2 regions of the Amycolatopsis sp. WAC 04169 genome follow, and region 2 is predicted to be linked to the other one. Evidence: predicted binding sites of a transcription regulator. Region 2 holds the regulator's gene; the other holds the start of a gene.
What was found. The regulator HspR, encoded in region 2, represses chaperone genes until heat shock. The targets are predictions, from matches to a motif close to ANNTTGAGTNNNNNNNACTCAANNT.

Region 1 (4,414 bases), on a different contig from region 2:
TTGCCCGCAGCCGCCTGTGCGGCGCTCCCGGGCCTGCCGTTCGTGTCCGGCATCCGACCTTCCTTCCCGGCTGCCCAACCGGTCTTGTCCTACCGCGACCTCGGGGACGAGGGCAATACAGTACCCCGGAGGGCGTACCCAAGTCCCATTCGAGACAGTATGAGATCACCCCAGGGTTAACAATGGGCGCGTCGCGCTGACCTGCGTGGACCAAGGGGTGAAATGGGAGCGTTATTCGCGTTCCTTCCGACTACCGGAAGTCACCTGGCGCCACGCTCCGGCCAATCTCGTGAAGTTCCCGGCGGACCCGTCAGTAGGGGCTTGAATAGCCCTATGAATAGCCACGCCATCGCCGCCGGGCACGCCGAGCGGCTCGCCACCGTGGACGCCCTGCTCCCCGAAATGCCTGCACTGGAGCCTGCCGAGGGCTCCGTGTCACTCTCCGCGACGGCAGGCGACTCGGCCGCCGCCGGATTGTCGGTACGGACCGAGGCGGGTCCCGATTCTGTTGACTCTCCGTGGCGGGCCCTCGTCGAACATCGCCTCGAAGCCCGCCTCACCGGTCCCCGCCCGGAAGCGGCCCTCGACGCATTACTCACCCGATGGGATGAACATCTGAAGACCGTGGCCCCACCTGGGGATGTCGAGACGGCGGCGACCGTGGTGCGGCCGAGCCGGGACTCCCCCGGCTCGGCCGAATTGCTGCGCCGCGGCTTCGCGCCGGTGCTGGTGATCGCGGTCCGCCCGGCCGACCGGCTCGCCGTGACCGGGCCGCCCGCCACTCCCGGCGTGCACATCCGGCCCGCCGAAGCGGATGATCTCGAAACCGCCGTCGGACTCGAACTGGAATTGCAGCGTTATGACGCGCAGTTCGGTTCTGTCACTTTGCGCGAGGGCGCGGAGGAAACGATCACGGCGGACCTGTCGAAACAGTTGGGCCGGGAAAATCCGACGTTGTGGATCGCCGAGCTGTACGGCCGTCCGCTGGGCATGGTGCGGGTGCAGTTCCCCGGCGACACGGCATGGATCCGCGGCCGGGTCGCGGCCGAGAAGGTCGGCTACCTGTCTTCGTTGGCGGTGGCGGAACAGGCGCGGTCGAGCGGCGTGGGGACGGCGCTCGCCGCGCACGCCCACCAGGTCTTCGACGAATGCGGCGCCGACGCCGTGCTGCTGCACCACGCGCTGGCCAACCCGCGCTCGACGCCGTTCTGGTACGCGCAGGGCTACCGGCCGCTCTGGACGTACTGGCAGCGGCGACCGGCGGTCCCATGATCCGGATAGGCTCGGTTCCGTGACGAGGGACGATGACACGGCCCCGGTGGCACCGACCGGGGTCGACACCGAAAAGCCGTCCGCGGCGAGGATCTACGACTGGTTCCTCGGGGGGACCCACAACTGGGCGGTCGACCGCGAGTTCGCCCGCGCGCTGGAAAAGCAGTGGCGCTGGGTCAAACCGGGCGCGCGGCACAACCGCGAGTTCATGAACCGCGTCGTGCGCGCCGCGCTGGACGCGGGGATCCGGCAGTTCATCGATCTGGGTTCCGGTGTCCCGACAGCCGGGAACGTGCACGAGATCGTGCAGGAGGAACTGGAGCCGGGCGATACGGCGAAGGTCGTGTACGTCGACTACGAGCCGGTGGCGGTGGCGCACGCGGAGCTGATCCTCGAACGCCACGAGGCGACCGACTGGGCGGGGATCGTCCAGGCGGACATGCGGCGGCCGAAGGACGTCCTGCGGCATCCGGAGACGCTGCGGCTGATCGATTTCGACCGGCCGGTGTGCCTGATGATGATGGCCGTCCTGCATTTCGCCGGCCCGCACGACGATCCGCCCGCGCTGGTCGCGACGTACCGGAACGCGCTCGCGCCGGGCAGCTGGCTGGGGCTGTCGCACATGAGCTTCGGCGGCCAGACCGGCGTGGACGCCGACGGGCTGCACTGGATGGTCGAGCAGTACCGGAAGACGAGCAACCCGGTGTGGATGCGGGACCGCGAAGAGATCGAGCCGCTCTTCGGGGACTGGCCGTTGCTGGAGCCCGGCGTCGTCCACCTGCCCGACTGGCGGCCGGTGCGGGAGCTGCGGCGGGACGAGGAAGGTGCCCGGCCGTTCGCCTGGTGCGGTGTCGCCGTCCACCCGTGACATCCGACCTTTCGCCGGTTCGCGTCGCGTTTAGCGGGCTAAAGGCGACGCGTTCCGGACGAAGGTCGGAGGACTGGATGATCGCTGACGGCGAACGCGCGGAGGAAACAAACGGGTCGATCGGAGAGTTGAGCTAGGCAGACTCAACTAACCGAGGAGTGCACAGATGACCGACAACCGCCTCCTGCCCGTCCTCCCGCTCGATGACGACGTCGTGCTGCCGGGCATGATCGTCCCGCTCGACCTCGCCGACCCGGAGACGCGCGCCGCGGTGGAGTCCGCCCAGGCCAACACGCCTGCCCAGGCTTCCTTCCCGGGGATCCGGTCCAGCGCCGCCACCAAGGCCGAGGTGCTGATCGTCCCCCGTGTCCACGGCGAATACGCCGAGCTCGGCACCATCGCGACCGTCGAGCGCATCGGGCGCGTGCCCGGCGGCAAGACCGCGGTGCTGTTGCGCGGCACCCGGCGCGCCGTCGTCGGCCGCATCGCCGACGGCCCCGGCGCCGCCCGCTGGGTCCACGCCGAGGTCGCGACCGAGACCACCGACGACAACTCCGCGAAGCTCGCGTCCGAGTACAAGAGCGTCGTCCTCGCGATCCTCCAGCAACGCGGCGGCTGGCAGATGATCGACGCCGTCCAGGAGGTCGAGGACCCGTCCGCGCTCGCCGACCTCGCGGGCAACTCGTCGTACCTGAACACCGAGCAGAAACTCGAACTGCTCACCGCGCTCGACGTTTCGGCCCGGCTGGAGAAGGCCCTCGAATGGAGCCGCGAGCAGCTGGCCGAACTCGAGGTCACCGACACCATCCGCAAGGACGTCCAAGAGGGCATGGAGAAGCAGCAGAAGGAGTTCCTGCTGCGCCGCCAGCTCGAAGCGATCCGCAAGGAGCTGGGCGAGCTCGACGGCACGGCCAACGACGACGACTACCGCGCCCGCGTCGAGGCCGCCGAGCTGCCGGACGCGGTCAAGAAGGCCGCACTGTCCGAAGTGGACAAACTGGAGCGCACCTCCGACCAGTCCCCCGAGGGTGGCTGGATCCGCACCTGGCTGGACACGGTCCTCGAACTGCCGTGGAACGAGCGCACCACCGACGTCCACGACATCGCCGCGGCGCGCGACATCCTCGACGCGGACCACGCCGGCCTCGAAGACGTGAAGGAACGCATCATCGAGTACCTGGCCGTGCGCAAGCGTCGCGCGGAGTCGGGTCTCGGCCCGGTCGGCGGCCGTCGTTCGGGCGCGGTGCTGGCGCTCGCCGGTCCTCCCGGGGTCGGCAAGACGTCGCTCGGCGAGTCCGTGGCGAAGGCGATGGGCCGCAAGTTCGTCCGCGTCGCGCTCGGCGGCATCCGTGACGAGGCGGAGATCCGCGGTCACCGCCGCACCTACGTCGGCGCGCTGCCCGGCCGGATCGTCCGTGCCATCAAGGAAGCGGGCTCGATGAACCCGGTCGTGCTGCTCGACGAGATCGACAAGGTCGGCGCCGACTACCGGGGCGACCCGACGGCCGCGCTGCTGGAGGTGCTGGACCCGGAGCAGAACCACACGTTCCGCGACCACTACCTCGAGGTCGAGCTGGACCTGTCCGACGTCGTGTTCCTCGCGACGGCGAACGCGCTCGAAACCATCCCCGGCCCGCTGCTGGACCGGATGGAGCTGGTCACCCTCGACGGCTACACCGAGCACGAGAAGGTCACCATCGCCCGCGACCACCTGCTTCCCCGCGAGCTGGAGCGCGCCGGTCTCGGCAAGGACGACGTCACGCTGACCGACGGCGCCTTCAGCCGCATCGCCGCCGAGTACACGCGAGAGGCCGGGGTGCGCAACGCGAACCGGACCATCGCGAAGGTGCTGCGGAAGGTGGCGACCAAGGTCGCGCTGGACGAGGTCGCGCTGCCGCTGACGATCGACGCAGACGGGCTGGAGACCTACCTCGGCCGGCCCCGGCACCTGCCGGAGTCTTCGCTGCCCGCGTCGACCCAGCGCACGTCGACCCCGGGCGTGGCCACCGGGCTGGCGGTGACCGGCGCCGGCGGTGACGTCCTCTACATCGAGGCGTCACTGGCGGATCCGGAGTCCGGCTCCACCGGGCTTCAGCTGACCGGCCAACTGGGCGAAGTGATGAAGGAGTCGGTGCAGATCGCGTTGTCGTACCTGCGTTCGCACGGCGCGGAGCTGGAACTCCCGGTCGGCGATCTGAAGGACCGCGGCATCCACGTGCACGTCCCCGCGGGCGCGGTGCCGAAGGACGGGCCGAGCGCCGGCATCACGATGAC
Region 2 (4,414 bases):
GGTCTAGACCACATTGCTCCCCGTCGCGGGAACACCGTCGTTCCATCCCCAGGAGCCGGCATGACCGTCAAACGCAAGCTCGTGGCAGCCGCCGCCGGTGCGATCCTCGCCCCGATCGCCATCGTCGCCATCCCGCAGGTGGCCAGCGCCCACGGCTATGTGCTGTCCCCGCCCAGCCGCCAGGCGAACTGCGCCCAAGGCAAGGTTTCCGGCTGCGGTGCCATCGTCTACGAACCGCAGAGCGTCGAAGGCCCCAAGGGGCTCCGCAGCTGCAACGGCGGTCTTCCCGGATTCGCCGAGCTCAACGACGAGTCGAAGCCGTGGCCCGCCGCGTCGGTCGGCAACAGCGTGACCTTCAACTGGAAGTTCACCGCCTACCACCGGACCACGAACTACGAGTACTACATCGGCGGCACCAAGATCGCCGACATCAGCGGGAACAACTCCGCGCCGAAGGACCCGACGTCGCACACGGTGAGCCTGAACGGCTTCAGCGGCCGCCAGAAGGTGCTCGCCATCTGGAACATCGCGGACACGCCGATGGCCTTCTACAGCTGCATCGACCTGCAGATCGGCGGCGGCAACCCGCCCACCACCAGCAATCCGCCGACCACGAGCAACCCGCCCACGACGTCGAACCCGCCGACCAGCACCAGCAACCCGCCCACCGGCGGCACCTGGGCGGCCGGAACGTCCTACGCGGTCGGCAGCACGGTGACCTACGGCGGCGTGACCTACCGGTGCCAGATGGCGCATACCGCGATCCAAGGCTGGGAACCGCCGAACACGCCCGCCCTTTGGACGCGGCAGTGAAGCTGGCCCTCGTTCTCGTCGCCGGTCTCGTGGCCCTCGCGGGCTGCGGGGCCGGCGACGGCTCACCCACCAGCGCCGGTGCCCCGATCTCCCCCGTCCCCCAGTCGGCCGGGGCGTCCGCGGAGTACAACGACGCCGACGTGATGTTCCTGCAGATGATGATCGCCCACAACAACCAGGGCGTGGAGATCGTCAAGCTGGTCAAGGCCAAGCAGGGGCAGAAGCAGGAGCTGACGAATCTCGCCGCCGCCATCGAGGCGACGCAGCAGACCGAGACCACCGACATGCGGAACTGGCTGAAGGCCTGGGGCAAACCCGAGACGGGCTCGGCGGATCCGCACGCGCATCACCACCACGGTGGCGACGGGCTCACCGACAAGGGACTCCTCGAAGCACTGTCCAAAAAGGATGGTGCGGAGTTCAGCCTGGACTTCGCGGACATCTTCGTGGCGCACCAGCACAACGGGGTGGCGCTGGCGAGGACCGAGCTGAAGGACGGGAAGAACCCCGAAGCGAAGGCGCTGGCCCAGCGGATCCAGGACTCGCGCACCGGCGAGGTCCAGCAGATCCGGTCCCTGGTGCCCGGCCAGTGACGCAGTTAGTCCTCTAAATGCCGGGCTGACGCCCGGAGCATTTAGAGGACTAAGTGCGTTTTTTGGGCTTCCAGACCACGAGTGCCGTCTGCTGCCGCAGGGGAACGAGATCCTTGCGGTAGGAGGCGTGCACGGCCGCGGCCGTCTGTTCGGCGGCGAGGTACGCCGCGGTGAGCTCCTCGGTCAGTTCGGCGATACGCGAGCGAAGCGCGTCGACCTGGTTCTCCAGCTCGATGATCCGCTTGATGCCGGCGAGATTGACACCGTCCTCTTGGGACAGTCGCTGCACTTCGCGCAGCAACGCGATGTCCCGCATCGAGTAACGGCGTCCACCGCCGGACGTTCGGCCCGGCGACACGAGACCCTGGCGGTCGTAGGACCGCAGGGTCTGCGCGTGCAGGCCGGAAAGCTGCGCCGCCACCGAAATGACGAACACCGGGGTGTCCTCGTCCGCACCGTGCGGCAGCCCGCCGAACATCGTGCTCACCTGCCTTCGAGAAGTTCGGTGATCTCCGGTCGCGGATCGTGGTCGGCCATGGCCTCCGCGTAGGCCTCCAGCGCCTCACGGGCCTTGTCGTCCAATTTGGCCGGGATGGCCGCCTGCAGGGTGACCAGCAGATCGCCCTGCGAGCCGTCACGTTTCGCGATTCCCTTGCCGCGCACACGAAGCACGCGACCGCTCGCCGTACCCTGCGGCACCTTCAGCGAGACCTTGCCCTCGAGCGTCGGCACGGTGATCGTGCCGCCGAGGGCCAGTTCCGCGAAGGACACCGGCACGGTGATAGTCAGGTCGAGGTCCTTGCGCCCGAACAACGCGTGCGGAGCGACGTGCACCCGGACGTACAGATCGCCAGGCTGCGCGCCGCCACGGCCCGGTTCGCCCTGGCCCGCCAGCCGGATCCGCTGGTCGTCGGCGACGCCCGGCGGGATCCGCACGGTGAGGGTGCGGGTGCGGGTGCTGATGCCCTCGCCCGCGCATTCCGGGCACGGGTCGTCGATGATCTTGCCGCGGCCGCGGCAGTCGCGGCACGGCTCGGAGAACGCGAACGCGCCCTGGCTGCGGCTGACCAGCCCGCTGCCCTGGCAAGTCGCACACGTCCTCGGAGAGGTCCCCGGCTTCGCGCCGTTGCCACCGCAGGTGGAACAGGTCGCCGGGCTCGACAGCCGCAGCGGCAGGGTCGCGCCCTTGACCGCCTCGGCGAAGTCGATCCGGACGTCGGTCTCCACGTCGGCACCGCGTTGCGGCCGGTTCGCCGTGGCACCGGCCGCGGCGCCGCGGCGGCCGAAGAGGCCACCGAGGATGTCGCCGAGACCGCCGAAACCGCCCTGCTGCTGACCCGCCTGGCCGAAGATGTCGCCGACGTCGAACCCGCCGCCGGCACCCCCGCCCGGGAAGCCGAAGCCACCGGGACCGCCGGAGCCGAAGAGGCGGCGAGCCTCGTCGTACTCTTTGCGCTTGGACGTGTCGGACAGCACGCCGTACGCCTCGGAGACCGCCTTGAACTTCTTCTCGGCCTCCGCGTTGCCCGCGTTGGCGTCGGGGTGGTTCTCCTTGGCCAGCTTGCGGTAGGCCTTCTTGATCTCGTCCGCGGTGGCGTCGGAGGAGACGCCCAGTTCACGGTAGAAGTCCTTACCGATCCATTCCCGTGCACTCACCGAACGTCTCCTCCTTTCACGCCGTATCGCCGATCAGCGGTTGTTCTCATCGAAAAGTTCGCCCTCGAGCGGCAGTTCGCCGCCCACCGGCGGGTCCACCGGGGCGCCACCCGGCTCGTGGTCGGTGACCCCGACCATCGCCGGACGCAGCACGCGCTCGCCGAAGCGGTAACCGCGGCGCATGACCATGGTGACCGTCGGTCCGGTGACGTCCGGAGACGTGCTGTGCTGCACGGCCTCGTGCACGCTCGGGTCGAAGGGCTCGCCCTCGGCGCCGAACGCTTCGAGGCCCGACCGCTGCAGGCTCCCGACCAGCTTCTCGCCGACCGCCTTGAAGGCACCGGTCAGATCGCCGTGCTGCTCCGCGCGCTCGAGGTCGTCGAGCAGCGGAAGCAGGTCGCCGACGACCGACGCCTTCGCGCCGACGACGACCTGCTCGCGGTCGCGGTCCACGCGCTTGCGGTAGTTGGCGTACTCCGCCTGGAGGCGCTGGAGGTCTGCGGTGCGTTCCGCCAGCTCCTTCTCCAGACCGGTGGCCACCGACACGGAGTCGTCCACAATGGACTCCCCGAGGCCGGGGCCCGCGTGTGCCGCGGGCTCCGGTTCGACGGTGTCTTCGGCCGGAGCGGCGTGCTTCGGACCATCCTGGGTTTCGGCGGCCGGGGCGGCCGAGCGGACCTCACCGGTCAGCGGGTCGATCCGCCTACGGTCCCGCACGACCACCGGTTCCTCCGGGCCCCGGCCCTCGGTTTCGTCGTAGCGTCCCGTCACTTCTTGTCCTTCTCGTCCTCTTCGACGATCTCGGCGTCGACGACGTCGTCTGCCTTGGCCTGCGAACCGGTGCCCGCGCCCGCCGCACCGGCGGCGCCTTCACCGGCGGCACCTTCGGCGCCCGGGGTGGCGTTGGCGTAGAGCGCGGTGCCCAGCTCCTGCGAAGCGGTGTTCAGCTTCTCGATGGACTCGCGGATCTTCGCCGAGTCGGTGCCCTTGAGCGCCTCGTTGGCCTCGTCGATCGCGGACTTCACCTTGCCCTTGAGCTCGTCGGGCAGCTTGTCCTCGTTGTCCTTGACGAACTTCTCGGTCTGGTAGACCAGCGTCTCCGCCTGGTTGCGGGTCTCCGCCTCCTCGCGGCGCTGCTTGTCCTCCTCGGCGTGCGCCTCGGCGTCCTTGACCATGCGCTCGATGTCGTCCTTCGGCAGCGCGGAGCCACCGGTGATCGTCATCGACTGCTCCTTGTTCGTGCCCAGGTCCTTCGCGAGGACGTGCACGATGCCGTTGGCGTCGATGTCGAAGGTGACCTCGATCTGCGGCACGCCACGCGGGGCGGGCGGGAGACCGGTCAGCTCGAACAT

Region 1: the regulator HspR is predicted to act here: its motif matches at 2,266-2,290, upstream of lon (endopeptidase La).

Annotation. Positions count from the first base shown of each region.
Region 1 is NZ_QHJI01000008.1:64,060-68,473, reverse strand. Features, by position in the region: gene DMC61_RS22520 (bifunctional diguanylate cyclase/phosphodiesterase) at 1-53, opposite strand, end outside; gene DMC61_RS22515 (GNAT family N-acetyltransferase) at 334-1,272, shown strand; gene DMC61_RS22510 (SAM-dependent methyltransferase) at 1,292-2,140, shown strand; gene lon (endopeptidase La) at 2,307-4,414, shown strand, end outside.
Region 2 is NZ_QHJI01000001.1:173,385-177,798, forward strand. Features, by position in the region: gene DMC61_RS00860 (lytic polysaccharide monooxygenase) at 61-813, shown strand; gene DMC61_RS00865 (DUF305 domain-containing protein) at 810-1,406, shown strand; gene DMC61_RS00870 (heat shock protein transcriptional repressor HspR) at 1,456-1,884, opposite strand; gene dnaJ (molecular chaperone DnaJ) at 1,890-3,062, opposite strand; gene grpE (nucleotide exchange factor GrpE) at 3,096-3,833, opposite strand; gene dnaK (molecular chaperone DnaK) at 3,830-4,414, opposite strand, start outside.